3 regions of the Labrenzia sp. 5N genome follow, and region 3 is predicted to be linked to each of the others. Evidence: riboswitches for the same ligand, from Rfam matches in the RefSeq annotation. Region 3 holds a riboswitch; each other region holds the start of a gene.
The links. A riboswitch is a leader RNA that binds a small molecule or an ion and turns the genes downstream of it on or off. The one in region 3 is predicted to bind thiamine pyrophosphate.

Region 1 (10,292 bases), on a different contig from region 3:
TGCTTCTTCGCCGGTACCTTTTTCAATATCCCGGATCTGCAGCTCTTCCTGTGCCTGTGCCGGCAGGACGAAAAGCATGATGGCGAGAATGCGCGTAACCCATTTGAGCATGATGTGTGGTCCCGGTGTGTTGTTACGGACAAGAATTGGTCATCTGGAACAGGAAAACAATCCGGGTTTCCATCACAGTGACGGTAAGTCACAAGGCCGGGGTGGCTTGTGGTTTCCAGACCAGAGGCGCCTGGCTAGCGTATGCGCCAGTCAGGTCTTGCCAAGAGGATCGTTGACGGAGCGAATGAGCTTTTCCAGAAGGTCTGACAATTGCTGTTGTTCTTTTTCGCTTAACCCGCTCACCGCCTGCTGCTGTTTTGCAATGTAGTCGGGCATTTGCCCCTTTATCAGGTCCAGTCCCTTTGGGGTCAGGCAAACGGTGAGCGCCCGCCTGTCATCTGGATGCGGGCAGCGTTCAACCAGACCTGCTTTCTCCAGCTTATCGACCCGGGCCGTCATGCCGCCCGAGCTCATCATCGTGGTCCGGTACAATTCAGTCGGTGTCAGCTTGTAGGGTGGTCCGGACCGCACGAGGGTCGCCAGAACATCGAATTCACCCGTCTTCAGTCCGATGTCCGCGTAGGCAGGGGCAAGATAGTCGCGACCCATCACCTGAGACGCTTCGTTCAATCGACCAAGCAGAACCATTGGCGACAACTGCTCCGCGATCTCGGGTATTTCCCTTTGCCATTGCCTGCGCGCGCGCTCCGCACGGTCGATTAGCAGGTCTTCCGGATCTCCGAACAGGTGATCCGATGGCTTCTTGGTGTCGCTTGACCGGGTGGTCATGGTCGGAAACTCCAGATCATTTCCAGTCAGATGACGCACTTTTTTACAAGGGAACAAGAGGTTGCGTAACTAGCTGACATATCGACTGTTTTTGTTGTTCCGATACTCGCTGTTCCGGGTGGTCCTGTCAACTGATGTCAAGAATCTTGAAATTAAGTATCTTGAAATCAAGATAAAATGCGTTATCTGTTCTGGCAACGGTGCAGCATCAAGCCAGCGCCAAATTGTGAGGAAGGACAGTCCCATGGTGGACACGACCAGATTAGGAACATCCGCAAGTGCGGCTTCCCTGCAGCAACAAGCATCTCTTTCCGGCGAAAGGCGTGAAAGTCCTTTGGATCAGCCGTTGGTGCTGTTGTTGATCGTCGGTGGTTTTCTCGCCGTATCCACGGTGATTGCCAAGGCCGCCCCCATGACCGGGTGGCATCCTTTGGCCTTGTTGCAATGGTCCATCCTTGGCGGTGCTGGGGGTTTGTTCGTTATTAGCAGGATTGCGTCCGGAGGAAGTATGGCCGCTAAAGGGGACACAGGTGTCAGCCGGGGCCAGTTTGCCTTCTACTTGCTGGTCAGCGGTCTCCTGTTCATTGCCCCGAACATGATCGCAGTGGTTGCTGCGCCAAAGGTCGGGGCGGGGTTTGTCTCCCTGAGCTACGCTTTTCCGCTGGTTCTGACTTATGGATTTGCTGTTCTGTTGCGCCTGGAGAAGTTTCAGGTTCTGCGTGGGGTCGGCGTTCTGTTCGGTCTGGCTGGTGGCATCTTGCTGGCAGCGTCTGGACGTCAGCTTTCCGTGGATGCCTCCTGGTGGGCGATGTTTGCTCTGTCGATCCCTGTATTCCTGGCTTCCGGAAACATTTTTCGCACGGTGAAGTGGCCAGCAGGCGCGCGACCGGTCAATCTTGCTCTCGGCATGATGCTGGTCGGGTTTGCGGCACTCGGATTATTTACTGCCATGGCCGGTATCCCCGTTGTGCCCGGCACCTGGTCACTGGAGGCCACTGGCCTGCTGGCAGCCCAAATAACGATATTCGCTTTTCAGTACGGGCTGTATTTTCGCCTGCAGCATACAGCCGGGCCTGTCTATCTCAGCCAGATAGGCTCCGTCGCCGCGGTGATTGGTCTTGGCCTTGGATATCTCGCCTTTGGTGAAGTGCCAAACATGGCGAAACTGGCGGCCGTCGCAGCTGTCGGGGCAGGGATTGTGCTCGTCAGCAAAGGGCGCGGCGCTGGAGCGAAAAAGTCAGGCTAGTCTTGCCATACCTCTAACAACCGATCCCGCAACTCGCGGGATCGGTTTGTCGTCTTTGGGTTCCAGGTGATTTCTCACCCCCAGAGCCAGGCAGCTCCCCGCACACCAGAGCTGTCGCCGTGCATAGCCTTGCGGATCGGTGTCTCGAAGGTATCGGAGAAAATGTAAGGCGTCATCGCGGGCGGAAGGTCGGCATAAAGCTCGTCGATATTCGACATGCCACCACCCAGGACGAATACATCCGGATCGAGCAGATTAGCCGACATTGCAAGCGCACGGGCAAGACGGCTGACATAAGCCTCGTAGACGGCAGTTGCCACCACGTCGCCGGAACGTTTCAGCGCCATGATCTCATGGCCTTTCAGCAGCGTTCCGGTCCTGTCCTTGTAGTCAAGCTGAAAACCCGTTCCCGAACACCAGCGATCGATGGCGCCCTTGTGGCCGATCCAGCTGTCGGGACCCGGATACTCCTCCGGCTTTAGCCAGGGCACGGTGATCGCTCCCCATTCGCCACCGATGCCGTTGGCACCAAGATGGGCCTTCGCGTCGATGGCAATGCCCGAGCCGCTGCCTGTACCGATGATGATAGCGTGAACGATATGCGCTCCAGCACCTGCGCCATCGGTCGCTTCGGAAACAGCCAGACAGTTTGCGTCATTCTGGATACGAACCGGGCGGCCAAGGACCCTCTGCAGGTCCTGGTCCAGGGGCTTGCCGTTCATCCAGGTGGAATTGGCGTTCTTGACCAGACCTGTCTTGGGGGAAAGCGAACCGGGAATTCCAAGACCGAGCGTTCCCGTCTGTCCGGTTGCCTTTTCGGCCGCCTCGACCAGAAAACGGACTGCTTCCAGACAACCTTCATAGTCGTCCCTGGGTGTGTCGACCCGTTGCCGGAACAGTTCCTCGCCCTCGTTGGAAAGAGCGATGATTTCGATCTTGGTTCCACCCCAGTCAATTCCCAGCCGCATTTTCAGTCCATCCGTCTTGGCAGTTCGAAGGCAGCTGTCTGGCCGTCTTCAAGTTCGCTTGTTTGTTTTCCGTAGGTTTTGAATTTTTTCAAGATTACGGTCATTTCTTCCGCATCCAGTATCACAGGTTCACCCAGGATCAGGGCTGATAGATACTGGTCTGCCAGATCTTCCACGCCTTCCGCGGTCGAAAGCGCCTTCTGCAAGGTTGCTCCACCGGCGATCTGTCCATGATTTGCAAGCAGGCAGGCGTTTCTGTCGCCAAGTGCTGAAATCATTGCCTCGGACAATCCGCGGGTGCCGAAGGTGGCGTAATGGGCGCATTCGATACGGTCGCCACCGGCAAGCGCCACCATATAGTGAAATGCAGGAATACCGCGCCGGTGGCAGGACAGGGCGGTCGCGCGAGGACTATGGCAATGCACCACCGCGCCGCAATCCGGCTTCGCCAGATAGAAGTCAAGATGCATCCGCCATTCGGAAGACGGTAGTGTCTCGCCGCGGTAGCAGCCCTCCCAGTCCAGCGCGACGATCTTGTCTTCAGTCAGATTTTCGTAAGGCGTTCCCGACGGCGTCACCAAAAAACCGGATTCGGTGCGTGCACTGACATTTCCTGAGGTGCCTTTGGTCAGTCCGAGACGAGGCAAGGCACGGGCTGTCTCGATGATCGCACGGCGCAGGTCAGGTGTGTCACCTGGAAAAGTGGGCATTCGGGGCCTCTTTGGTTCTGGTTCGGGTGCGAGCGTTACGTTTGGCTGCGCGACCGTGGAAGCGGCGCTTACATGACAGGTATCCGGTTGCCTTTTCAAGGTATTGGTTTGATAAATCCCGTGCCCTTGACCACTCGGTTGAGGATCGCGGTGTTAAGGGACTGAATGACAGGTTTCGCAGACAAGCTCAGGCATTTGCTTGGATCGGCTGCAATGTCGGCAGACCGGACGGGTAGGGGAGCGCAATCCAGGTCGAGGCCGGGGCACCGTTCCAAGGGCCCGCGCTGGGCCGAGCCGGACATGGAAACTCTGTCTGAAGGAGGCGAGCCCAGGAAGCCCGGCCTGCCAACCCGCGCGTCCAGATCTCGTAAACGTGCTCAAGTGACGCCGTACTACATCTGGGGAACCCTGGCGTTGCTGGCTGCCGGTTTCGCCGTTGGCGGCCTGTTCCTGCACCTTGCCGGGCAAGGGAGTGAGGAAAGCGTTGCAACCGCCCCCTTGATGCCTGATCCGCTTTCTTCCCTGCAGTCTCCGGCCAAGCAGGTGCTGCTGGCTCCGGAACCGGAACTTTCCGCGGAACTGAAACGCAGCTTCCTGGGCCAGCCGGATCAGCTATGCGACGAATTACGGTCTCTGGGGCTCGGAAATCCTGGCTGGAGCCGGGCACCTTTCAGTGAAGGCCGCTGGCAATGTGCATCCGACCTGGTGCCCTTGACCACACCCAGCGTCGACTACGGTTCGACAACCCTTTTCTTTCTGCTGCGCGGCCCATCGGAAAAAAGCATCGATTATTTGCGGCTGAAGCTGGTGGTGGAAGATCCGCGCCAGATGCAGATCGGCCTTGATGCGGTCTGGCTGGTGATCGACGCCCTCTCGCTTCGGTATGGCTGGACGGTTCCGGAAGTGTTTCGTGAGGCGGTTTCCGGGTTCAGGCAACTGGAGACGACACACCGGGGCGTGCGGCTGTCGGTTTCGCCGGAAGATCCAAATCTGACGGGGGACCCGCTGGCAAGCCAACGGCTCAACATCATTCTGGACTTTGGCGAGCCGGACCTTATCCGGCCCGCCGACAGGTTTGAAAAAGCACCGCCACTGGAAAGCGGCTGGAGTGTCAGGGCCCCGGACGGTCAGGCAAGGGAATGAACTCTTCCGCATCACCGGGTACCGTATCGAAACGGCCAAGACGCCAATCTTCCTTGGCCTGCTCGATGCGCTCTTTCGATGAAGACACGAAGTTCCACCAGATATAACGCCGGCCGTCCATCGGTTCGCCGCCAAGCACTACGAAACGGGCCGGCACGGGAGACGTGTTTTCGATCACCAGATGATCACCCGGTTTGAACACCAGCAGCTGGGCCGGATCGAAATTCTGGCCGGCGATGGTGATCTGGCCCGAGACCGTATAAAGACCGCGCTCTTCCCACCCGGCATCCAGCGGGATCTTCGCTCCCGGTTCCAGCGTGATATCGGCATAGAACATGTCGGACGCTGTCTTTACCGGTGCCTTGTGGCCATAAAGCTCGCCCGCGATAAGTTTGACTGAAGCGCCCTTGTCGGCAAATTCCGGCTGTTCTTCTGTGCCGTGGTGCTGGAAGGTCGGGTCGGTCTCTTCCAGGTGTTTGGGCAGGGCCACCCAGCTCTGCAGGCCGAACAGGGGACGTTTTTCCTGCAGGCGTTCCGGCCTCTCACGTTCGGAATGCACGATGCCCTTGCCGGCGCTCATCCAGTTCAGAGCACCGGGGGCAATCGCAATCTCCGTTCCAAGGCTGTCACGGTGATACATCTCTCCTTCGAAGAGATAGGTCACCGTCGCCAACCCGATGTGAGGATGCGGGCGCACGTCGATACCGCCGCCGACCAAAAGTTCTGCCGGGCCCATCTGGTCGAAGAAGATAAACGGGCCAACCATCCGCCGCCTGGCGGAGGGCAAGGCACGTCTTACCGAAAATCCGCCGAGGTCGGATGTCCGCGGTACGATGATCGTTTCAATCGGGTCACAGCTTGCAGCATTTCCCGGTACGGGATCAGGGCAATTCAACCAGCTCATCTGCCTCTCCATCAAAGAACATTCTGTCTTGCAAACTAGATAGGGCCAGCGAAGCCGAAGTGTCCATTGAACAGTCTGTTTCGGGTTTTCATCCCCTGCACAATCTGTATAACGACCGGCCCTTCCTTGCTTTTGTTTGGTGCGACATGAAACGCGTGATGATCGTTGGCGGCCCGGGCTCGGGCAAAAGCACGCTTGCCGTTGCCCTTGGGCGGAAAACTGGACTGCCGGTGTACCACATGGACAAGATCCACTACCGCTCCGGCTGGAATGAACGGTCCCGGGAAGAGAAAGACCGGCTGACACATGAGGTCCATCTGAAGGATGTCTGGATCTTCGAGGGCGGTCATTCAAGCACCTATGCGGAGCGAGTCGAACGTGCCGACACTTTCATCTGGCTCGACGTCCCTGTAACGCGCCGCATATTTCGAGTGCTGAAACGGTCGGTGAAATACAATGGGCAAAGCCGTCCGGATCTGGCCGAGGGCTGCCCGGAGCAGTTCAACTGGCAAACTGTTGAATTCCTGAGGTTCATCTGGCGCACGAGACACTCCGCCAGAGCCAAGCTGGAGCACATCTACCGCGAACCTCCGGACCATCTGAAAGTCTATCGGTTCAGCGCCCTTGCCGAAATCGACGACTTTCTGGCGCGACCCTGGCAACAAGGATGAAGGCTCATCCTGTCTCTTGACAGGTGCGCCTGACGGGCGGCACAACAGGGGCTCACCCGGGGTGCCTCCAGAAGAGGCTGAGATACTGCTGGCGCACTTGCGCAGTGCAGGGACCCGACGAACCTGATCCAGGTCATGCTGGCGAAGGGAAGGTGTTCTCGGCCAACTGCGTTCGCCACGGCAATGCACCAACCCGGCCACCTTTCCAAGCCGAATGTCCGAAGTGCGGGACCTTTTCCGGTCCTTGCGGAGATCCGTTGAATGCTAGCGGGCTACCAGACATTCCGTGATGTCGAACGACTGACGTCCACCCTGGCAGGAGAGGCGGAATGAAGGTCGGTATCAAAGGGGCGGGTGTCGCCGGTCTGGCACTGGCACATGAGCTTGTCTCGCGCGGTGTGCGGGTGGAGCTGCTGGAAAAACACAAGGATCTCACCGCCAGTGCCTCCTGGCTCGCAGGCGGCATGTTGGCGCCATGGTGTGAGCGGGAAAGTGCCGAGGAAGATGTTCTGCGGCTCGGGCAAGCGTCCATTGGCTGGTGGCGCAAGGTCCTGCCAGGGCAGTTTCAGCAAAATGGCACGCTGGTTGTTGCCGCGCCGCGCGATACTGGGGAACTGAGCCGGTTCGCTTCTCGGACCAACGGTTTTGAATGGCTCGACAGCGCAGCGCTGGGCGCACTCGAGCCGGACCTCGCAGGCCGTTTTGCAAAGGGGCTCCATTTTGTCGGGGAAGCCCATCTCGATCCGCGCCTGGCTCTCACCACGTTGCAGGCAAAGGTGTCTGAAAGTGGTGCTCACGTCAGGTTCGAGGCGCAGGACTTCACCTTGTCGACCGATCTTGTCGCCGATTGTACCGGCATGGCCTCGCCGGATTCGCATTTGCGTCCCGTACGCGGTGAAATGCTGATCCTCCACGCGCCGGATGTCTCCCTCTCGCGGCCGGTGCGTTTTCTGCACCCGCGCATCCCGGTCTATGTCGTGCCTCGTGACAACGGTGTCTTCATGGTCGGGGCAACCATGATCGAAAGCGGCGACCAGGGGGCCGTCAGTGTTCGTTCCACAATGGAACTTCTGAATGCCGCCTACAGCCTGCATCCGGGATTTGCCGAGGCAAAGATCATCGAAACCGGGGTGGGCCTCCGCCCGGCATATCCAAACAATCTTCCTCGTCTCACGTTTACCGGCAACACGTTGTCAATGAACGGATTCTACCGGCACGGCTTCCTGCTTGCTCCGCATTTTGCCATGGAGGCGGCAGACAGGATCGTGCAAAACCTTCAGGAGAAGTCCCGTGAAGCTAACCATTAACGGCGAACCTCAGGAAGTTGTCAGCGCAACGCTGGCTGCGCTTCTGGACGAACTGGCCTATGACCATGAGTTTCTTGCAACGGCACGCAACGGCGATCTGGTTTGTGCTGAAGAACGAAGCGATTGCGTCCTTCAAGCTGGCGACCGTATCGAGATCCTGTCGCCGATGCAAGGGGGATGACGCTCATGTTTGAAGTTTATGGCGAAAGCGTTGCGTCGCGTTTCCTGCTTGGAACTGCCCAGTACCCATCACCCCAAATTCTGTCGGACGCGGTGAAGGTATCTGGGGCTGAAATTCTGACGGTGTCCCTTCGGCGCGAAACGGCAGGAAGTGGCGGAGGCGGCCGGTTCTGGGACCTGATCCGGGAACTGAACGTCAAGGTGCTGCCCAACACTGCCGGATGTCATTCGGTGAAGGAAGCCGTCACCACCGCAAAAATGGCGCGCGACCTTTTTGGAACCGACTGGATCAAGCTGGAAGTGATCGGTCATCACGACAGCCTGCAGCCGGATGTCTTTGGCCTCGTGGAAGCCGCACGTATCCTGAGCGATGACGGCTTCAAAGTGTTTCCCTATACGACGGACGATATTGTCGTCGGCGAACGGTTGCTTGACGCGGGGTGCCAGGTGCTGATGCCCTGGTGTGCGCCAATCGGTTCGGCGAAGGGGCCGGTCAATCCGGATGCCCTTCGTGCCTATCGCAGTCACTTCAAAGGCATCCCACTTGTTGTGGATGCCGGTCTTGGCAGACCGTCCCATGCGGCCGCTGTTCTGGAACTCGGTTTCGATGCGGTACTGCTGAATACGGCTGTCGCAAAGGCCGGAGACCCTGTCGCAATGGCCAAGGCCTTTGCAGTTGCAATTGAGGCCGGTCGCCTGGCCTATGAAGCCCAACCCCTGGAACCTCGCGACATGGCGGTTCCTTCTACCCCGGTTCTCGGAATGGCGGTGTTTGAATGAAGCTCGATCCCTTTTACCTCATCGTCGACAGTTCCGACTGGATCGAGCGGCTGGTTCCGCTTGGCGTCAAACTGGTTCAACTGCGCATCAAGGACGCGAGCGACGAAGTCCTGCGTAAGGAAATCGCAGCATCCAAGAGCGCTTGCGAAAAGCACGGCTGCCAACTTGTCGTGAACGACTATTGGCAGCTCGCGATTGAACTGGACTGCGACTTTGTCCACCTTGGTCAGGAAGACCTTGCTGACGCCGATGTCGCGGCCATTCGCAAGGCGGGTCTGAAACTTGGCGTTTCGACCCACGACGGTGAGGAACTGGAAACCGCTCTTTCTGTCGAGCCCGATTATGTCGCGCTGGGGCCTGTCTATCCAACGATCCTGAAAGAAATGAAATGGGCGCCCCAAGGCGTTGAAAAGGTCGGGCGGTGGAAGCGGCAGATCGGCGAATTGCCGCTTGTTGCTATTGGCGGCCTCAATCCGGAACGTCTGCCGGGTGTGTTCGAGAACGGCGCAGATATCGCAGCCGTTGTCACCGACATCACCCGGAATGCCGACCCGGAAGCGCGCACCAGGGAATGGATAATGGCGACAGATCCCTGGCGGTAGGTGGAACTCGTTTCGCCTTCGGCCTGGTTAAACGAAAATCGCTTTATCGCGCGCGACTTGATCGCGCAGAAAGTCCTGTGCCGCGGCAACATGGCGGAGAGGGCGCGAACTTTCATGTGTCACCATCCAGTAGGCCCGGTGAAGCTTTATCTCCGGGAGAACGGCGATCAGGTCGGCATTATCGCGCGCGATAAAGTCGTGAAGGATGCCGATACCGGCGCCGGACCTGACTGCTTCGGTCTGGCCGAGTGCGGAGGCGATTTCAAATCGCGCGGTCCAGTCTTTCAGGATCTCGGTGCCATAGTTCAGCGATGGCGAATAGAGCAGGTCTTCCACGTAGCCAATAAGATCGTGGTCGATCAGATTGCTTGCGGAGGCAGGTGTTCCCCGGCTTTCCAGATAGGTTTTTGACGCATAAAGACCGAGCGAATAGTCGACGAGCTTGCCGGCAACCAACCTGCCTGTTTCCGGCCTGTCTATTGTCACGGCGATATCAGCTTCACGGCGGGAGAGCGAGAAGGAGCGGGGTACGGGAACGAGCTGCACCGTCAGTCCGGGATGTTTTTCCGTGAGCTTGCCAAGCCGGGGCGCAAGATACGCGACTCCGAAACCATCGGGCGCGCCGATGCGAACGGTTCCGGAAATTTCCGGCGTGTTGTTTGTCAGGTCGGCTTCCGCTGCCACCGCCTCGGCTTCGATCCGTTCTGCCCGGTCAAAGAACCGGCTGCCGGCTTCCGTCAGAAGGCAGCCGGATGTTGATCTGTCGAAGAGGCGTGTGCCGATGCTGTCTTCGAGGCTCGTCAGCCTGCGCGCCACCGTGGCGTGGTTGAGGCCCAGACGGCGCGCTGCCGCCAGGATTTGTCCTGTTCGAGCGATCGCGAGAAAGATGCGGATGTCGTCCCAGTTCATGTCGATTTGCTTTCCGCGATGACCAGCCACTC
Region 2 (10,292 bases), on a different contig from region 3:
CAGCAGGACCGTGCAGGCAATGGAAACACGCAGGAATACGAGAACAAACGGCGGGATTTCGGCAACGGCCACCTTTGCGAACAAAAAGGAACCGCCCCAGATGGCGCCAAGGACGGTCAGCATGATCCAGTTACGAAGTGGCATTGCACGATCTCAGATTGAGTGATGTCTCTCAGGTATCACCTCACCGGAATGAAGAACACCCGAAACGCGAGTAGAGGACTGGTCGCTTGTGAGGATGGGGCGTGATGCTTTGGGGCGCCCCTTGTTCGTTGGGCCGCCAAGACCGGTGAGGTGAAGGTGGGCGTTGTCCGGGCTGCCTTCATGCTTTCGACAACGAATTGCGGCCGCCTGTCCGTTTTGTCTGTGCAAGCGTCGGTCCTGGGCTTGCGCAGTCGGTTCACTCCGGCAACAGTATCGAGGCCGCGTTTTCTTCGGCTGCTCGGAAGAGTTCTTCATTCATGACCCAGGTTGCCCCCGCAGCGGATTCCAGATCGCTTGCCGGACGTTTGACACCGTTGCTGGTTGCTGCCGCTTGCCTCCTGGGTGCGAACGGACTTTCCGTGACAATGATTTCGGTGCGTGCCAAATCGGAAGGCATGTCCGATGCGCTCATCGGGTTGCTGGGGTCGTGCTATTTCGGCGGCATGATCGTCGGTGTGCTGCTGACACCGTTTCTGATCGCGCGGGCAGGGCACATTCGCGTCTTTTCCACGCTGGCTGCAATCAGCGCCATCGCCATTCTGGCGATTGCCTTCACACCTGCCGGCTGGCTCTGGATGGTCGTGCGTCTGGTGAGCGGGGCGGCTTTTTGCGGCACGACGATGGTTCTGGAGAGCTGGCTCAATTCCATCGCCACCAATTCGTCCCGCGGGCGGATCCTTTCCGTCTACCGGATAGTCGACATGATCGCCGTCATGGGCAGTCAGTTCATGCTGCCCGCGTTCGGTCCGCTTGGTCCGGATATTCTGATCGTTCTGGCCATCCTGTTCTGTTTCGCGCTGGTGCCGATCTCCCTGACAAGTGAGCGCAATCCCGCAGCGCCGCCCGCGCGGTTCTTCGATCCGCTCATGTTGTGGCGCGTGTCTCCGGTCGCCCTTGTCGCCGTCTTCACCATTGGCCTCACCAACGGTGCATTCCGCATGGTTGGTCCGGTTTATGCGGAAGGAATTGGACTGGGGCTTGAAACGGTTGCCGCGTTCATCGCGATCTGGGTCTTTGCCGGGGCGATCTTCCAGTATCCCGCAGGCTGGCTGTCCGACCGGCTCGACCGGCGTGTCGTGCTCGGTGTCTTTACCGTCGGTGCCGGGCTTGCCTGTCTCTTCATATCGGGGTCTTCGACACGGCTGGAGCTTTTTGCAGGCGTCTTCCTGTTTGGCGGATTTGCCCTGCCGCTCTATTCGCTTTGTGCGGCCCATGCCAACGACAACGCCGAGCCGGGGCAATTCATCGATGTGGTGGCAGGGCTCACGCTTGCCTATGGCGTGGGCGCCATGGCGGGGCCGTTCATTGCCTCACTGGTGATGGAGCAATTCGGCCCCTCGGCCTTCTTCCTCTATACCGCCACACTGCACCTGTCGCTCGTGGTGTTCATCTTCGCGCGGATCGTCAGCCGGGACGCTGTTCCCGCAAGCAAGCGGCATCGCTTTGTCTGGCTGCTGCGCACGTCGCCGATGATTTTCAGGCTTGCGCGCAACGACAAGCCGGATGCAGGTGAGCCGCCGGCTAAATAATCTGCCGTCGCGACATTGCCGCAAATGCAGTCTAATCCGGTAAAAGTCCGTTCAGGTGCACGTCGTGACTGGTCAATTGTCACAGGGGTGACCGGGCCGATCAGGAGAGCTGGCAAAAAAACCTGCTTTTGGCTCTCAATCTCCCTGCGGAGACTCGCATGAGCAGGGAAACCTGTCTATAGTCCGCGCCGTTTGCCCCGGTCCGGTTGCCGGGGCTTGTCGTGTTGGCACCCCGGACAAGTTTCGGATGGTGCGGAAGCTGCTTCAGGAGAGCAAAGTCTAGATGGCGAATGTGGTTGTTGTCGGTTCGCAATGGGGTGACGAAGGCAAAGGCAAGATTGTCGACTGGTTGTCGGAACAAGCCGATGTCATCGTAAGGTTCCAGGGCGGGCACAATGCCGGTCATACCCTTGTCATCGACGGTGTCAGCTACAAGCTGTCTCTCCTGCCGTCCGGGGTTGCACGCGAAGGCAAGCTGTCCGTCATCGGCAACGGCGTCGTGCTGGATCCGCATGCGCTGGCAGAGGAAGTCGAACGCCTCAGCAAGCAGGGTGTCGTGGTGACGCCGGAAAGCCTGCGTGTTGCCGAGAACGCAACGCTGATCCTGTCGCTGCACCGCGAGCTTGATGCGTTGCGCGAGAATTCCAACACCGGAACGCGCATCGGCACCACCAAGCGCGGTATTGGACCGGCGTATGAAGACAAGGTTGGCCGCCGCGCTATCCGTTTGATGGACCTGAAGAACCTTGCCACTCTGCCCGCCAAGATCGACCGCTTGCTGACGCACCACAATGCGCTGCGCCGGGGTCTTGGCCAGGATGAGGTTTCCGCCCAGGCGATCTACGACGAACTTGCCAGCGTTGCGGACAAGGTCCTGCCCTACATGGACAAGGTCTGGTACCTGCTGGACGATCTGCGCCGTCAGGGCAAGCGTATCCTTTTCGAAGGTGCACAGGGCGCATTGCTCGACATCGACCACGGCACCTATCCCTTCGTGACGTCGTCCAACACGGTCGCCGGCCAGGCTGCGGCAGGCAGTGGCCTTGGCCCGAATTCGATCAACTATGTGCTCGGTATTACCAAGGCCTATACGACACGCGTCGGTGAGGGCCCGTTCCCGACCGAACTGAAGGACGAGATCGGCGAGTTCCTCGGTACGCGCGGTCACGAGTTCGGTACGGTTACCGGCCGCCGCCGCCGCTGCGGCTGGTTCGACGCTGTGCTGGTGCGCCAGACCGTCTGCACCTCGGGCATCACCGGCATCGCGCTGACCAAGCTGGATGTTCTGGACGGTCTTGATGAAATCAAGATCTGCATCGGCTACGAACTGGACGGCGAGCGCATCGATTATCTGCCGGCTTCGCAGGGTGCCCAGGAGCGCGTGAAGCCGATTTACGAAAGCCTGCCGGGCTGGAAGGAATCGACCGAAGGTGCTCGCACCTGGGCCGATCTGCCGGCGCAGGCGATCAAATATGTGCGTCACGTCGAAGAACTGATCGGTGCTCCGGTCGCTCTTCTGTCGACAAGTCCGGAACGGGACGACACAATTCTTGTGCAGAATCCCTTCCAGGATTGAGATCTGTGACGTTAGAAGCACATTATTAAGGACTGCGGTTGCGTGCTGCGAATCACCGCACGCAACCACCTTTCGTTTTCGGCGTTCCATGTGTGTGCCGAACAAACAATCTGTGTTAGGAAAAGGGTACTGCGAGGTTCTCTGTCGCGGCGAAGTTGTTGAAGAAATAGCACCGGTTTTCGAAAAACTTGCTATAAGCCTGAGAATGAAACGAAATCTCGGGCCCGCAGAACAGATCCTTGCAGTCGGCCGGTAGGCAGGAAGATGGCTGATTACTATTCAATTCTGAAGAAAACGATCGCGTCTTTACCTGAAAACAATGGTGCTGCACGCAGAAGCGTTTACAGCCGTGCGCGCAATGCCATTGTCAATCAGCTGAAAGCCTATGAGCCGCCGCTGGCGCCGTCCGAGATCACGGCCGAGCAGTTGCGTCTGGAAGAAGCCATCCGCAAGGTGGAAGCCGAAGCCGCCCGCGAAAGCCTCGGTCTCAGCCCCACTGTTCCGAAGGTCGAAACGCCGGCCCCAGCGCCGCAGGTTTCCGCGCCGCCCGTGACGCCGCCTCCGGCCGAACCGGTGGCAGAGGCTGCGCCCGAAGCGCCTGCGCCTGCGCCGCAGGAACCTGAAACAACTGCAGCGCCGGTGTTGGATACCCCGGCTCCGTCGCCCTTGAAGGAAACCCTGACACAGGCCGAAGCGCTTGGGACGGCGGCCAGCCAGGCTGTTCACCACGCCAAGGAAGCCGCCGACCCGGGCGCTGCGCCTGTGCGCCAGGAGCCCTCTTTCGGCGGACCGGTGCAGCCGGAACAAGCAGATGATGGCCTGTTCGAGCCTGCAGATAACGCCGGTGCGGCCGACCCCGCCGACCAAGCTTATCCTGGCGACGAGACAGCCAAGCCGAAGGACAAGTCGACCTCCAAGAAAAGCCGCTCAAAGCGCGCCAAGCCGAGTGCTTCGGATGCGCTGCGTGGTGATTCATCCGGCAGCCGCACCGTTCCGATCGCGATTGCTGCAGGTGTCCTGCTGCTGGTGCTCCTGGGCGCCGGAGCCTATTTCCTGATGCCTGCGGGCGATGAGACAGCCGATAGCGGCAACGTGCCCGTCGCGTCTTCTTCGCAAACGCCTGTCGATACGCAGCCGGACACCACGCCGGAGCCTTCGACCGCTGCCCCTGCCGGAGAAGGTGAAGAGCCTTCGAAAAACACCGACCGCCTGTTGAACGAAGGTGAGACGGATGTGGTTGCCCCGGATGCACGTACGGTAACCACGACGACGATTACCGGACAGTCTGATTCGCCTGCGCAGGCCGATACACCGCAGGTCGATACACCAGCGTCCGCTGCGCCCGAACCTTCCCAGCCGTCCATCGTGACGAGCGGAGAAAACGATCAGTCTTCTGCAACCACCGAAAGCCCGATTGCGGTACCGGAAGACAATCTCTCGGCCATTTCGCCAGACGAAACTTCACCGGCTCCGTCCGCCACGGCTGCGGATTCCTCGGTGCAGCGCTCTATCCTTTACGAAGAAGGGGAAGAGTCCGGCGGTGCCGGAACGGCTGCGCAAGGCGCTGTCGTTTGGGGTGTCGATGAAGAAACGAATCTGGACGGCAAGGCTCTCGCGGTTCTGAGCGCCTCCATTGAAATCCCCGAGCGGGATGTGAAGGTCGACATTCGCATCAAGCCGAATGACGATACTTCCTTGCCCGCCAGCCATCTGGTCGAGATCAAGTACGAGTTCCCGGAAAACTTCGCTCCAGGTGACGTCGTCAACGTGCCAGGCCTGGTCATGAAGCCTACAGAAGAAGCTCGTGGCGATGCGCTGATCGGCGCTTCCGTGAAAGTGTCCCCGGGCTTTTTCTGGATTGCCCTTTCCAGCTTGCCGAACGAGCAGCAACGCAATCTCGCCCTACTGCGTGAACGCGGCTGGATTGACATTCCGATGCTTTACGAAAACGGCAAGCGCGGCATCCTGACCCTGGAAAAGGGAACCGCCGGTGCAGATGCCGTTGAAAAGGCGATCACGTCCTGGCAAGCCGGCTAAGCGCCAGCCTGCCTCCTTTCAAAATCTGAAGAAGCCGCCTCACGGCGGCTTGCCTTTTTCCGTCACACAAGGCATGGTCCGCCTTGGTCCGAGGGGTGTTCCGGTTACCGGAGCTGAGATGGCGTAATGCCGAACCCTTAGAACCTGATCCGGGTCATGCCGGCGAAGGGACGGAATCCTTAGCCTATTCCCGGATCTCCATTGTCATTTTCGGCTTGTCCGAAGACGGGAGATCCTATGCGTACTTGTCTGCGACCACTGCGGTCGCCGCACATCCGAATGCCGGTATCGGCTTTCATGCGTTCCTGTTGGCCAATGGCGGCGGGGGCTGCGGGATGATGGCGTTTGCGAAAGCTGTTGCCAGGACCATACTCGGCCTCCTGCTGACTGTCGCAATCTGGGCGGCAATCGTCCATGTGTTCGACACCCAGCATTATATCCTGCCGGGTCCGGACCGCGTCTTTACAGCCTTTGTCAAACACGCAGGCTTCCTTCTGCATCATGCCGGCATCACCGCCTATGAGACGGTGCTCGGGTTTGTGCTGGGGGCAGCCGCCGGGGCATTGCTTTCCGTTCTTTTGTGGCTGTTTCCGATTGCTGCAAGGTTCGCCATGCCGCCCATTCTGGTGACGCAGGCCCTGCCTGTTTTCGCAATCGCGCCGATCCTGGTGCTCTGGCTCGGTTTCGGGCTGGCCTCCAAGATCGTCGTCATCATCCTGGTCATCTTCTTCACGGTCACATCGACGTTTTTCGATGGCCTGCAGCGGCTTGACCCGGGTTTGTGCGATCTCGCCCGGCTTTATCGTCTGTCTCGCCTGAAGGAACTCTGGTTCTTTCGCCTGCCGTCAGGCTTGCCGGCGTTTGCCTCCGGCCTGCGGGTGGCCGCGGTGTTCGCTCCCATGGGGGCGATCATCGGCGAATGGGCCGGGGCAAAAGGAGGCCTTGCCTTCATCATGCTTCAAAGCAGCAACCGGATGCAGGCGGACATGATGTTCGCCGCCCTGATCCTGCTCGCGGCGATGGTGCTGATCATGCGCTTTGCCGTGAACCATCTCACCCGACTTCTTGTTCCCTGGCAGCCGCTCACCTAGCTGCCGCTCTACGGAGGACCTCATGAAAAAACAAATCCTGTCACTAGCATTGGCGGCCGGGCTGCTGGCATCGGGGCCGGTACAGGCCAGTGAGAAACTGACCTTGCTGCTCGACTGGTTCATCAATCCGGATCACGCGCCGCTGGTAACTGCGCAGACCAAGGGTTTCTTCGAGGCAGAAGGCCTCGAGGTTGAGATCATCGAACCGGCGGACCCGGCGATGCCGCCGAAACTGGTTGCTGCCGGGCAGGGCGATATCGCAGTGTCCTATCAGCCGACGCTTCATGCGCAAATCGAGGAAGAGCTGCCGCTGAAATGGATCGGTACGCTGGTGGAAACGCCCCTCAATTCGCTCATCGTGCTCAAGGACGGCCCGATACAGGAACTGAAGGATCTCAAGGGGAAGAGTGTCGGCTTTTCCGTGTCTGGCTTCGAGGACGCGATGTTGGGCCAGATGCTGCGTTCGGCCGGTTTGACCATGGATGATGTGGAGCTGGTGAACGTGAATTTCGCGTTGTCAGGCTCTCTTCTTGCCGGTCAGGTGGATGCGGTGATCGGCGCATATCGCAATTTCGAGCTCACCCAGCTCGAAATCGAAGGCAAACCCGGCAAGGCTTTCTTCCCCGAAGAAAACGGTGTGCCGATCTTTGATGAGCTGATTTATGTCGTCAACAAGGACAAGACGGACGATCCACGCTTCGCCAAGTTCCTGGCAGCCGTGGAAGCGGCCACGATCTATCTGAGCAATCACCCGGAAGAAGCCTGGAATGCCTTCATAGAAGCGTATCCGAACCTCAATGACGAGCTGAACAGGCGTGCATGGTTCGATACGTTGCCGCGGTTCGCCAAGCGTCCGGCTGCACTTGATGAAGGCCGCTACCAGCGCTTTGCGGAATTCATGGCCGAAGCCGGTCTGATCAGCAAGGTCGTGCCGGTGGAGAGCTACACAGCCGAAATCCGCTGAACATCAGCTTAGGCAAAAGAAAAGCGCCGGAGCATAGCTCCGGCGCTTTTTTGGTTCTCTTTGTCCGAGTGCCTCAGGCGGCGGGCTGGTCCATTGTGCGGGCGCTGTTGCGCACGGCTTTCTGAACCTTTTCGAAAGCGCGAACCTCGATCTGGCGGACGCGCTCGCGGCTGACGCCGAATTCGCCCGAAAGGTCTTCCAGCGTCATCGGGTCTTCGGCCAGGCGACGTGCTTCAAAGATGCGCCGTTCACGCTCGTTGAGCACGTCCATTGCGTCGTTCAGCATCTTGCGACGCATGTCCAGCTCTTCCTGATTGGCAAGCAGGGTTTCCTGACTGTCGCTTTCATCGACAAGCCAGTCCTGCCATTCACCGGCATCAGCTTCCGCGCGCACGGGCGCATTCAGGCTGGCATCGCCGCCCAGACGGCGGTTCATGGACACCACTTCCTCCTCGGACACCCCGAGTTTGGTGGCAATCTCAGAGACCTGATGCGGCTTCAGATCGCCTTCGTCCAACGCCTGGATCTTGCCCTTGAGGCGACGCAGGTTGAAGAACAGGCGTTTCTGGTTGGCCGTGGTCCCCATTTTCACGAGGGACCATGAGCGCAGGATGTATTCCTGGATAGCCGCCTTGATCCACCACATGGCATAGGTCGCGAGCCGGAATCCCTTGTCCGGTTCAAAGCGCTTGACCGCTTGCATCAGGCCGACGTTGCCTTCGGAAACGACTTCTCCGATCGGCAGGCCATACCCGCGGTAACCCATGGCAATCTTGGCGACGAGGCGTAGATGGGAATTGACTAGGCGTTCTGCAGCTTCAGGGTCTTCATGCTCTTTGTAGCGCTTGGCGAGCATGTACTCTTCCTGCGGCTGAAGCATCGGAAACTTGCGGATCTCGTCCAGATACCGGCTGAGACCGCCTTCCCCTGCTGTAAGCGTCGGAACGTTCTGGGCCATAACATGCACCCCCTTTCGTCAAGTTTGCGACCCCTTCCTCCCGCTGCCCCGCAGTGATACGCAAGCAAGCCATTTTTGAGGGAAGGCGGACGCACAATAGTGTCCGTACAGGCACACAGAAGGTTCTAATATAGGTCCAAATTGGTCGATTGCATGGTCAGAAAACGAAAACGCATCCTAAAATTTTTGTAATCCGGACAAAAGATTTGCGAAATCATCCGGGTAAGGGCTCTCAAAGCGCAAGGTTTTACCATTTGCCGGGTGTTCGAAAGCCAGCAGGCCGGCATGCAGGGCTTGCCTGTGAAAACCGTTTACGAGGCTTTTGAGCGGCTCATCGAGCCTGTTTGCCTTGGTCTTGAAACCCGACCCGTAATCATCGTCTCCGATCAGCGGATGGCCAATGTGGGCCATGTGAACGCGGATCTGGTGTGTGCGTCCGGTTTCAAGGCGGCATTCCAGCAGCGAGGCGAGCGCAGGCTGTTCGGCATTGCCGAAGCGCTCCTTCACCTGCCAGTGGGTGATGGCGTGGCGGCCGGAAGTCTTGACGACGGCAATCTTCTGACGGTTTGCCTGCGAGCGGGCCAGATTGGCGTTGATCGTGCCCTTCAGGCCGGAGGGTGCTCCCCAGACCAGAGCCGAATAGGCGCGTTCCAGCGGTCCGGTGCGGCCGTGGTCGGCAAACTGGGCTGCAAGGCCCTTGTGGGCCTGGTCTGTCTTGGCGACGACAAGCAGTCCGGAAGTGTCCTTGTCGATCCGGTGAACAATGCCGGGGCGCTTCACGCCGCCGATGCCGGAAAGGCTGTCACCGCAATGATGGATGAGTGCATTGACGAGGGTGCCGGTCCAGTTGCCGGCGCCAGGATGGACGACAAGCCCCGCCGGTTTGTCGACCACGATAAGGTGTTCGTCCTCAAAGACGACCGAGACGGGGATGTCCTCGCCCTTGGGCTCCGGGTCTTCCGCCTGCGGCAAAGTGAGGGTCAGGGCATCGCCTTCATTGACCCGGTATTTCGGCTCCACTATTTTCGCGCCGCCGACGGTGACGTCCCCGGACTTGATCAGGGACTGGATCCTGTTGCGGCTAAGGGCTTCCAGATGAGCCGCCAGCACCGCATCCAGCCGTTTCCCGGCATCGGCTGCATCAACTGTTAAACTGAAATCCTGGTCCATACCGGCCGGATACTCGAGGGAATTGTCTGTCATGTCACAACCTGATTATCGGGATGAGGGGCCGGGTGAAAAGCCGCTTGATCCTGCGGCCGAACGCATCCAGGCCAAGCTGAAGCGTCTGTTGCTCGGCTCGTCCCTCGTCATGATCGCCGGCTTTATCGCTGTCTTTGCAGCAATTCTCTACAAGATCAACTCCAATAAGTCCGATGTTTCAGCCGATCAATATGCCGCAACAGTGGCAGTTGGCGCTGACGCGGAAATTTTGCAGGCCGACCTTTCGAACGGTCTCTTGCTGGTTCTGGTGCGCGAAGGCAGCAAGACGGCGCTACTGCGCTTCGATCCCGTCACGGGCAAGCAACTGGGTCGCACGGATTTTGTCGCGCGCTGACGTAGCGTCGCGCATACGGCGCGCGGTTATGAACAGGCATGTGACAGAAAAATGAAAATTAGGGCTTGCGTCTTTTGTCATGCAGCCGTATACGCACGGTCCTCGGCTTGAGGCACTGAGCTTCTCAAGCCCCGCGCGCCCATCGTCTAGCGGTCTAGGACGCCGCCCTTTCACGGCGGAAACACGGGTTCGAGTCCCGTTGGGCGTGCCATTTCTCCCCAAGGCACAAACAGCATATCCACATCCTGCGCACAGGGTTCTCCACCCGTTTGTGCACCGGCTACACGGAGTGCTGTGTTCGATCAGCCGGCAGTGCTGTCTTCCTGCTGGCCGGTCTCGATCAGCTCGACTTCCGCGTCTTGCGCGATCTGCGCG
Region 3 (10,292 bases):
ACCCACCTATCGCATGCTTCAGGGGAGGGACTGGCTCGTGTTGATGGATGGGCCATTGGCACCGAATGAGCAAGCCGTCTCAGCCCCCACAGCTTGCCCGGAAAAACAATTGTGCGAAGCAGAATTGTCCAAACCTCTGGCCACGTCGGCTTTCGGGCACTATGTTGAACAAAACCGGCGCTCCCGGCGCGTGGATATTTCCCAAGGGAAAGTCTTCCCAATAAAAGCAGGTCCAGATTCATGAACCAGATGGTCACTCCGAAGTTCGGTGTTGGCGCCCCATTGCGCCGCAAGGAAGATGAGCCGCTCATAACGGGCAAGGGCATCTATACGGGCGATTACATGCCGGAAGGCTGCCTGCACGGGGTCGTCGTTCGGTCCGCCATGGCGCATGCGCGCATCAGCCTTGGAAATGTGGACGAGATCCGTGAGATGGACGGTGTCCGGCTGGTGCTCACCGGAGCCGAGCTGGAAGGTCGGACGATGCCTTGCCGGGCGCGTCCGAAGCAGATCGACGGCTCCAATTTCGCAGCGCCCGATCAGCCTGTCCTGTGCTCCGACGAAGTACGCTATGTGGGCGATGCGATTGCCTTTATCGTCGCGGACGATGTCAACGCAGCCCGGAATGCCGCCGAGATGCTGGAAATCGACTACGACCCGCTGGACGTTGTCGTCGGGATCGAGCAGGCCCTTGCACCGGACGCCGTGAAGGTCTGGCCGGAGTTCGGCACCAACGTCGCCTTCACATACGGTCAGGGTGATCAGTCCAAGACCGACGCTGCCTTCGAAAAGGCTGACAAGGTCGTTTCCATCGACGTCGTCAACAACCGGATCGTCGCCAACTACATGGAACTGCGTGGCTGCGTTGCCGAATTCGACGCTGCGAGCGATCGGTTCAAGCTGACGGTCGGCACCCAGGGCGGTCACGGACTGCGTGACATCATCTGCAGCATTCTGGATCTGGAAGCTGACAAACTGCAGGTGATCACGCCGGAAGTCGGTGGTGGCTTCGGTACCAAGATGTTCTGCTACCGCGAATACCCACTGAGCATGGTCGCGGCTCGCGAACTTGGACGGCCAGTGCGCTGGACGGGTGAGCGCATGGACCACTTCGTGACGGATGCGCATGGCCGGGACAACGTCACCCACGCGGAACTGGCGCTGGACGCCGATTGCCGGATCCTGGGGCTCAAGGTGCACGTCAAGGCTGCCATGGGTGCCTATCTGCACCAGTTCGGCCCGTTCATTCCCTTCGTCGGCACATCGATGACCTCCGGTCTCTACGATATTCCGGCCGTCTTTGCGAAGGTCGAGGGCGTCTACATGCACACGGTGCCGACGGATGCCTTCCGCGGCGCGGGCCGTCCGGAAGCTGCCTATCTGATCGAGCGCCTGATCGAGAAGGCGGGAGAGGAAACCGGTGTCGGATCGGTAGAGATCCGCAAGCGCAATTTCATCAAGCCGGAGCAACTGCCTTACACGACCCAGACCGGGCGAATGTACGACACCGGCGATTTTTCCGGCCACCTGCAAAAGGCGCTGGAAGTTGCCGACTGGGACGGCTTCAAGGCCCGGCAGGACGACAGTGCGAAGCACGGCAAGTACCGCGGCATCGGCATCTGTTCCTATATCGAGGCCTGTGCCTTCCCTGGCAGCGAGGAAGCCACCCTTGAGCTCAACGACAAGGGTACGTTGACGTTGCTGATCGGTACGCAGACCAACGGCCAGGGCCATGCAACGGCCTACAGTCAGGTGATCGCGGAACAGTTCGGCATCTCCATCGAGGACATCGACGTTATCCAGGGCGACACCGACCGGGTGCGCAAGGGGGGCGGCACTGGTGGGTCGCGCTCCATCCCCATCGGCCTGCCGTCTGTCCGCGATGCGGGCATTGCGCTGGTCAAGAAGGTGAAGGAACTTGCCGCTGACCGGCTTGAGGCCGGGATCGAGGATCTTGAACTCGACGGTGGCATGGTTCGTGTGGTCGGAACCGACCAGCAGGTGACACTAGCCGAGATTGCGGCAGGCGCCGGGGAAACCCTGACCGCCCGCGAAGAGGTCAATCAGACCGAGGCGACCTATCCGAACGGCACCCATGTGTGCGAGGTGGAAATCGATCCGGATACCGGTGACGTTGCCATCGTCAACTACGTGATCGTCGATGATTTCGGTGTCACGGTGAACCCGCTTCTTCTGGCCGGTCAGGTGCATGGCGGTGCGGCCTCCGCACTCAGCCAGGCTCTGTGCGAACAGACGATCTACGACGAAGACGGCCAGCTTCTGACGGCTTCGCTACTCGACTACCGCATGATCCGTGCGGCAGACCTGCCGGACATTCACTTCGAGACCCGCAACGTTCCATCGACCACCAATGCCATGGGCATCAAGGGCGCGGGTGAAGCGGGAACCATCGGCGGCTGTGCATCGGTCATGAATGCCGTGCAGAAGGCGCTGAAGGACGGAGCAGGGGTCAGTGAGCTGATCGACATGCCGGCAACCCCGCTTCGCGTGTGGGAAGCCATCCAGGCAGCAAAATAACGGAAACTGAAAAAGGCGCCCTTTCGAGGCGCCTTTTATCTTTCAGGCAGCAAGTTGACACCGGTAAAGCCCGGTTCTCAAGATTGTGTCTGTGGTTTCTTTTAAATAAACGTATGAATTATCCGGTTCTTGCCGCAATCTTGCGGTTCATCGGTGCGTGGCGCGAATCCTTCCGCTTCAAGAAATAGGATCCTCCCGTTGTTTCAGTCCTTCTTTCCCAAGCCCAAACTTTTCTTCCTGTCTGCCTTCCTCTGGTCACTCGCCGCAATCCTTGCCTGGTACGGGTTTGCTGAAGGATTGACAGAAACACTGGGCTTCGGCACGCCGCCACAGGGTGAGCAACCCCCCATCGGGCTGCCCTATTTCGTCACACCTGATTTTCTTTGGTTCTATATCTATTACGGCATCTGCACGCTGCTCTTCGGCGGTTTCTGGTGGATGTTCTCCCGCGACCACCGCTGGCAGATCTGGTCGATCTGGGGCTCGTCCCTGATCATTTTCATGACCTACTACAGCGTTCAGGTGTCAGTCGCGATCAACAACTGGCGCAGACCGTTCTTCGATACGCTGCAAAACGCGCTCAATGGAGAGGAAAGCGGTGTCACCGCAGCAGACTTCTATAACCTGATGCTGATCTTCGCGCAGATTACATCGGTCTGGGTCATTCTCTACATCTTCACGCGCTTCTTCGTCAGCCACTACGTCTTCCGCTGGCGTACGGCGATGAACGACTACTACGTCGAAAAGTGGTCGAATGTGCGTCACATCGAAGGTGCCTCGCAGCGTATTCAGGAAGACACGATGCGCTTTGCTTCCATCATGGAAGGGCTTGGCGTTGCATTCATCGACTCGATCATGACACTGATTGCCTTCTTGCCGGTGCTGTTTGCGCTTTCAAGTCATGTCTCGTCCCTGCCGATCGTAGGCGAAATTCCGGCGCCATTGTTCACCGCGGCAATCATCTGGTCGCTGTTCGGGACGGTTTTGCTCGGCCTTGTCGGCATCAAGCTGCCCGGACTGGAGTTCCACAACCAGCGCGTTGAGGCAGCCTACCGTAAGGAACTTGTGTACGGGGAAGATCATGAAGATCGCGCCAATCCGGCGACCTTGCGCGAGCTGTTCGGTTTTGTCCGTCAAAACTATTTCCGGCTCTACTTCCACTATCTCTATTTTAACCTGGCCCGCGGCATTTACCTTCAGTCGGACAACATCTTCTCCTATTTCATCCTCATTCCGACGATTGTGGTGGGCAAGATCACCTTTGGTATCGTGCAGCAAATCCTGACGGCCTTCAGCCAGGTGTCCTCGTCCTTCCAATTCCTGGTGAATTCCTGGACGACGATCATCGAGCTCCTGTCCATCTACAAACGTCTGAAAGGCTTTGAGGTCTCCATTGCCGAGCGGGAGCTCGCGGTTGCCGGCGGCACCACTCCTGAACCGGGGGCGCAAGCTTAAGGTCAGGTCTGCGCAAGACGTTCAAGCCAGTTTTCTGTCCCGGCGGTTCCGCGGTCCGACGCACCGCCCGTGGCTTCATGAAGAGCGCCGGGCCTGGAAGTTGTCATGGCGTTCTTGAGCCAGAAGTCCCGTTTCTCCGGACCTCCGGCGCCTACCGGGATGACCCGGCAGGCACCTCTTATCGGAATATCGCTGAAAGTGGCCTCCACCATGGTGTTCTTCGTCATGGCAACGGCCCTCAAGATCGCCGCCGAGACGGTGCCGATCGGTGAGCTTGTGTTCGCACGGAATTTCTTCGGGCTGTTTCCGGTGCTGATCATGGTGGCGATGCGCCGGGAGTTGGGGCTCGCCTTTCGAACGGCCAACCCGCTGGGACATCTTACCCGGGCGTCCGTCGGCCTGACGGCGATGGTTTGCGGCTTTACCGCGTTGTCTCTGCTGCCCTTGCCGGATGCGACGGCGATCGGCTTTGCATCGCCGCTCTTCGTGGTGGTGCTGGCGTTTCTGCTCCTTGGCGAAAAGGTGCGGGTCTATCGCTGGAGCGCAGTCGGTGTCGGCTTTGTCGGCATTCTGGTTGTGCTGTCACCGCATCTGGGTGACGCGGAGTTGGATAGCAACTCGATGATCGGGGCCTTGATCGGCCTGACAGGAGCCGGCTTTGCCGCGCTCGCCATGATCACTGTGCGCAAATTGTGCGAGACGGAGCGCACGTCCACGATCGTTACCTGGTTTGCGGGCATGTCGTCCGTATTGTCGCTGCTTACGCTTCCGCTTGGTTTTCTGCTGCCGGGTCAGGCCTGGATCATTCCGGACCTGCCCACGGCAGGCCTGCTTCTGCTGATCGGCCTTGCGGGCGGTGTCGGCCAGATCCTGTTGACGCAGAGCTACCGGTTCGCGGATGCCTCCACCATTGCCCCGTTCGACTATGTCAACATGCTGTGGGCGATCATTGTCGGTTGGGTGGTGTTCAGCGAAACGCCATTGCCAGCGGTGGTGCTGGGGGCGCTGATCGTGATAGCCGCCGGTATTTTCGTCATCTACCGCGAGCACAAGCTCGGGCTGGACCGGACAAAGGCACGCCGGGCGTCATCGCCCTCGCGTTCGTAGGGGGAGACAAGAGGGCAGATCCCGCTGTCTTCCCCGTCATTCCGGACAAGCACAGCAATGCTGTGCGCAGATCCGGAATCCAGCACTTATTTCGCGCCTTAGGCGCGGCATTACACAAAGAGAGAAGAGTTCGCTTTGCTCACGCTGATGCGCTGGATCCCGGATCGGCGCGCAGCTTTACTGCGCTTGTCCGGAATGACGGCGAATGCGGGTGGCTTCCGAAATCGGCCTTACTGCGACTTGTATTCGAACCGCTCAACAGCGCTCTTGGTGCCGTCCTTGAAAATCAGCTGCACGCTGATCGACTGGGCCGACCCCAGGGGCAGCTCCAGATAGGGCTTGTCCTTCAGAACGACATTCTGGTTGTCCGGGTCACAGGCTTCCAGTTGCCATTCCTGCTCAATCGGGTCGTCGTTCAGTCCGTAGAAGACATACTCGATGCCGCACTTCCAGGATTCCAGGTGGGTGAAATAGATCAGCTCCTGGCCCTGCCAGTCGCGGAATGACACCCAGTTGGCCTTGGTAAGGTCCAGAATCTGCTTGATCTGCTCCGGCGGCATGCCTTGCGCGGACGCGGTCGAGCCGATCGGAGCAAGAGCGAGGGGCAGGCAAAGGGCGGCGATTTTAATGAGTTTCATGGAAATTTCCGGGTCTGAGTTCAGAAGGCCTTGAAGGTAATGATGGTTTTGGTGTCCTGAATGCCGTCGATCGGGTGGACCTTCTCGTTCACGAAGTGGCCAATGTCCGAACCGTCGTCGACATAGAATTTCACCAGAAGATCGTAGTCGCCGGAGGTGGAGTAGACTTCGGACGCAATTTCCGCATCGGCGATCGCATTGGCGACCTGGTAGGTCTTGCCCAACTGGCATTTGATCATCACGAAAAACGGTACCATGGGGCGCTCCGGGCAGTTGGTGTTTGAAGGGGGTGAACGTGTCACCTGAACCATCAGCCGGGCTGTTCGGTCAGCCAAACATGCCGGGCAACAGATTCACGAAAGCAGACTAGGACATCGCCTATCTCCTCCCGCCAGTCAATTGCCGAGTAGCGGCTCTGCACAAGCCGGGTCTTGCAATCGCACGGCCGGCTTGTTAGCAGTGCAATCATCTCATGGGGGTGCCCGGCCATCCTGGACCGGGCTGAGAGGCGGCCTGCCAACTCCTTGAACCTGATCCGGCTGATACCGGCGGAGGGATTTGAGATCATGATGCACACACCACTCCCTTCAACACGTCCTTTCCGGAATACCGGCAACGGGCTTTCTGTCGCAGGAGAGCCGTCATGAGCCTTTCCGTTGCTGCTTCCACGCAAGCCCTGAGCGCCGAACAGGTCTTCACCCTTCTGGAAAGGGTGCGACAGAAAACGCCGCGCGTTCACGCCATCACAAACGCGGTCGCCCAGAGTTTCACCGCCAATGTGCTGCTTGCGCTCGGCGCCGTTCCTTCCATGACCATCGCGCGGGAGGAAGTTGCGGCTTTTGCCGGCGGGGCTGATGCACTGCTGGTGAACCTCGGCACCCTTGACGAGGAACGTCGTGCGGCCATTCCGCTAGCGATCGAAGCTGCCAGGACTGCCGGACGTCCGGTTTGTGTCGATCCGGTTTTCGTCAACCGGTCTCCCGTGCGCTGCGCCTATGCGCGCGATCTGCTGGGCCTCAAGCCGGATCTGGTGCGGCTCAATCCGGAAGAACTCAACGCTCTCCTGCCGGAGCGGGCGGATGCCGATGCATTGATCGAGGCCGGAACGGTTTTTGCGGTTACCGGCCCGGAAGACAGGGTCGAGAGCCGCGGCGAGGATTTCCTGCTGCGCAACGGCGATCCACTGATGTCGCGCGTGACGGCCACCGGCTGTGCCGGCGGTGCCGTTCTGGCAGCGTTCCTGAGCATCGAAAAGGACAGGGCGCTTGCAGTTGCTTGCGGACTGTCCGTCTTCAACATTGCCGGCGAAATCGCGGCCAGCCGGTCAGGCGGGCCAGGCAGTCTGGTGCCGGAGTTGCTCGACGCACTCTATTGCCTGACTGACCGCGACATTGAAGCCCGTTTGAAGACCGGCTGACGCAGCCTTTTCGGCATCTACTCCCAGGAGGTTCCCATGACCGCAATTGCGGTAACCATTGCAGGATCGGATTCCGGCGGCGGAGCCGGCATTCAGGCTGATCTCAAGACCTTTTCCGCAAATGGCGTCTTTGGTGCCAGTGTTATTGCAGCCCTGACGGCGCAGAACACGCTTGGCGTCAGCGCCATCCATGATGTGCCGCCGGAGTTCGTGCGGGCCCAGATGACGGCCGTCTTTTCCGACCTTGCCGTCAAGGCGACAAAGATCGGCATGCTGTCGCGTGTCGATACGATCGAGGTGGTAGCTGAAGGGCTTCGGGCACATGAGACAGGCCCGGTTGTGCTTGACCCGGTGATGGTGGCTGCGTCTGGTGACCCGTTGCTTGCCGACAGTGCGGTCGACACGCTGATTGCCTTGCTGCTGCCGCTGGCCGATATTGTTACCCCGAACCTGCATGAAGTTGCCCGCATGTTGCAGGGCGACGTTGCCGCGGACGAAACGCAAATGCAGGCGCAGGCAGAACGTCTGCTCGGTCTTGGAGCCAATGCGGTTCTGCTCAAGGGCGGGCACGGGTCTGGCGCGAATAGCGCCGATCTGCTTCTGGATCGCAACGGCAATGCGGTCTGGCTCAGGTCAGAGCGGATCAAGACCGACAACACGCATGGCACCGGTTGCACCCTGTCATCCGCGATTGCCTCGGGTCTCGCCAAGGGGCAGGAGATGGAAGCGGCCGTCAGGTCCGCCAAGTCCTATATTCAGGCTGCCATCGCCGCTGCCGACACGCTTCACATTGGCAGTGGTCACGGGCCAGTCCATCATTTCCACGCGTTCTGGAGCAAGTGAGATGACCGATCAGCCAAAGACCGAAACCGGACGGATCAGCCGTCGCGGACTTCTGGGGGCTTCCGCCGCCGCCGGTGCAAGCGCATTGGCCGCCCCGGCGGTGGCGCAGGAGCAGGCGACGCTGGAATGGAAGATGGTCACATCCTGGCCAAAGAACCTGCCGGGGCCCGGGGTCACGGCGCAGCGCATTGCCGACAGGATCGAGCTGATGTCCGGCGGTCGCCTGCGCGTTCGGCTTTATGCTGCAGGGGAACTGGTGCCGGCTCTGGGCGTGTTCGAGGCCGTCTCGGCGGGGACGGCGCAGATGGCGCACACGGCCTCGTTTTTCTGGCAGGGCAAGATCCCGGCTTCGGTCTATTTCACCGCCATCCCTTTCGGTTTGTTGCCGCATGAGCATATCACCTGGATTGAGCAGGGGGGCGGCCAGGCGCTTTGGGACGAGCTTTATGCCCCGTTCGGACTAAGGCCCGTAATGGCCGGCAACACCGGCGTCCAGATGGGGGGCTGGTTCAAGCGCGAAATCAACACTCTTGACGATCTCAAGGGGCTGAAGATCCGCATGCCGGGCCTTGGCGGCGAAGTGATGCACCGGCTTGGGGCGACGCCTGTCAGCCTGCCGCCTGCAGAGTTGTTCCAGGCGTTGGACAGCGGTGTGCTGGACGCTACCGAATTCCTGGGTCCCTGGTCGGACAGGGCAATGGGGTTCCAGAAAGCAGCCAAGTCCTACTACACGCCGGGGTTCCATGAACCCAACGGCACCGGTGAAGCGCTGTTCAACAAGGTGGCGCTGGAAGGTCTGCCGGAAGACCTTGGCGCAATCGTTCTAGAGGCCTGCAAGGCAGAAAACGGCCGCTCGCTTGCAGAAAGTGATTGGGAGAATGCAGGCGCACTGAAGCTCCTGCAGGAAGAGGACGGCGTTACCGTCCGTCCTTATCCGGACGACGTTCTGGATGCTTTGCGGGAGACTTCGGCAGTCGTGCTGTCCGAGTTCGCGAGCAAGGATGCGCTTAGCCAGAGGATCTACGACAGTCATATGGCTGCGCGGGCACGCCTTGCCCCCTGGAGTGACGTTGCCATGCGCCGCTTCCTCGAAGCTCGCGACAGCTAGGCTTGCCGCTTGAGGCTGCAAACAAGGAATGGAGTGCGGTCTTGGACCATCTCTTTCTGCGAGCCGGTGCAACCCACCGGTTCGCAGCTTGCAACCTGCCTTGCCGGAAAAGCTGTAATTGGCCGGACAGTGGCGCGTCGCCTGCTGACAAACTTCCTGACAAAAATTCAATTTCGAAAGGAAAGGCTACCGCGCAACGGTGTGCCGACACGGTTTCCGTTAGGAAAGGTGATTGGCGTTTTTACCAAGGAATATCAAGGAACTTGTCCTACAAAAGATCCACATTCCGTCACGAAACCTGTGGCAAAGCCGCAACGATTCACCGTTAAATTACGTTATCGGAAACTGACATTTCGAGTGCCTGTTTTTTAGGCAAATGTCTGAAAGTGTGTCGGTGCGATGACGAAGAGACTCTGAACCTGTCGTTTTTGAAGTGTTTTGAATGTCTACGCAGCAATACCTACCAGAAAAGCCGCGCATTTCGCATTGCAGCATGAAAAAACAACCGCATAACTGACGTAAATATTCAGTTGAAACGGACGGCATTCTCCTAAAACCCTGTCTCAGGTTGTCATCACACATCCGGTGGCTAGGGGATGGGAGGAAACTCAATGCCGTGGGTAAACAAGAAATCAGTTCTACTTGCTTCTACAGCTGTAGCTCTATCAATGGTTGCAGGTTCTGCGTTCGCAGGTGGTTTCGCACTTAGAGAGCAGAGCTCGTACTTTCAGGGCATGTCTTTTGCCGGGTATGGTACGTCCGGCGGTTCGATCTCTTCGATGTACTGGAACCCGGCGTCGCTTATCGGCGCTCAGCAGGGTCTCACCATCGAAGCGCATAATACGGGGCTCTTTCCAAGTTCGGATATCAACGGCACGCTGTCCGGCGGGTTCCTCGGTACGTCTTCGATCGGCAGTGGCGACATTGCTTCCGACGCGTTCATTCCCGCTTCGTACGCAGCCTACCGGCTGAATGAAAAGCTGATCTTCGGTGTCGGTATCAACGCACCCTTCGGCCTGTCGACAAAACCGGAGCAGAACTGGGCGGCCCAGTTCTATTCCCGTTCGTCTTCCGTGTTCTCGTTGAACGTCAACCCGACGGTTGCGCTTCAGATCAACGATATGTTCGCGATCGCGATCGGTGTTCAGGCGCAATACCTGGACGTGTCGCTGAAATCCGCCGACGC

Region 1: it holds a riboswitch for thiamine pyrophosphate, as region 3 does, so the genes downstream of both, thiO (glycine oxidase ThiO) here and HEP89_RS17245 (hydroxyethylthiazole kinase) in region 3, are expected to answer to the same signal.
Region 2: it holds a riboswitch for thiamine pyrophosphate, as region 3 does, so the genes downstream of both, HEP89_RS12215 (ABC transporter permease) here and HEP89_RS17245 (hydroxyethylthiazole kinase) in region 3, are expected to answer to the same signal.

The regions. Positions count from the first base shown of each region.
Region 1 is NZ_JAAZTM010000020.1:792,841-803,132, reverse strand. Features, by position in the region: gene HEP89_RS24150 (FKBP-type peptidyl-prolyl cis-trans isomerase) at 1-111, opposite strand, end outside; gene HEP89_RS24145 (MarR family winged helix-turn-helix transcriptional regulator) at 262-840, opposite strand; gene HEP89_RS24140 (DMT family transporter) at 935-2,086, shown strand; gene HEP89_RS24135 (ROK family protein) at 2,161-3,054, opposite strand; gene HEP89_RS24130 (class II aldolase/adducin family protein) at 3,057-3,764, opposite strand; gene HEP89_RS24125 (DUF6030 family protein) at 4,065-4,907, shown strand; gene HEP89_RS24120 (pirin family protein) at 4,876-5,811, opposite strand; gene HEP89_RS24115 (DNA topology modulation protein FlaR) at 5,958-6,482, shown strand; TPP riboswitch at 6,530-6,650, shown strand; gene thiO (glycine oxidase ThiO) at 6,812-7,789, shown strand; gene thiS (sulfur carrier protein ThiS) at 7,773-7,970, shown strand; gene HEP89_RS24100 (thiazole synthase) at 7,976-8,749, shown strand; gene HEP89_RS24095 (thiamine phosphate synthase) at 8,746-9,351, shown strand; gene HEP89_RS24090 (LysR family transcriptional regulator) at 9,379-10,260, opposite strand.
Region 2 is NZ_JAAZTM010000011.1:218,320-228,611, forward strand. Features, by position in the region: gene HEP89_RS12195 (DMT family transporter) at 1-144, opposite strand, end outside; gene HEP89_RS12200 (MFS transporter) at 462-1,733, shown strand; gene HEP89_RS12205 (adenylosuccinate synthase) at 2,017-3,309, shown strand; gene HEP89_RS12210 (hypothetical protein) at 3,574-5,346, shown strand; TPP riboswitch at 5,428-5,534, shown strand; gene HEP89_RS12215 (ABC transporter permease) at 5,592-6,437, shown strand; gene HEP89_RS12220 (ABC transporter substrate-binding protein) at 6,460-7,401, shown strand; gene rpoH (RNA polymerase sigma factor RpoH) at 7,475-8,359, opposite strand; gene HEP89_RS12230 (RluA family pseudouridine synthase) at 8,537-9,562, opposite strand; gene HEP89_RS12235 (hypothetical protein) at 9,561-9,917, shown strand; tRNA gene HEP89_RS12240 (tRNA-Glu) at 10,053-10,128, shown strand; gene HEP89_RS12245 (DeoR/GlpR family DNA-binding transcription regulator) at 10,220-10,292, opposite strand, start outside.
Region 3 is NZ_JAAZTM010000016.1:290,504-300,795, forward strand. Features, by position in the region: gene HEP89_RS17220 (xanthine dehydrogenase family protein molybdopterin-binding subunit) at 241-2,538, shown strand; gene sbmA (peptide antibiotic transporter SbmA) at 2,737-3,993, shown strand; gene HEP89_RS17230 (DMT family transporter) at 4,099-5,100, shown strand; gene HEP89_RS17235 (hypothetical protein) at 5,331-5,738, opposite strand; gene HEP89_RS17240 (Lrp/AsnC ligand binding domain-containing protein) at 5,759-5,995, opposite strand; TPP riboswitch at 6,203-6,313, shown strand; gene HEP89_RS17245 (hydroxyethylthiazole kinase) at 6,382-7,155, shown strand; gene thiD (bifunctional hydroxymethylpyrimidine kinase/phosphomethylpyrimidine kinase) at 7,192-7,998, shown strand; gene HEP89_RS17255 (TRAP transporter substrate-binding protein) at 8,000-9,106, shown strand; gene HEP89_RS17260 (OmpP1/FadL family transporter) at 9,775-10,292, shown strand, end outside.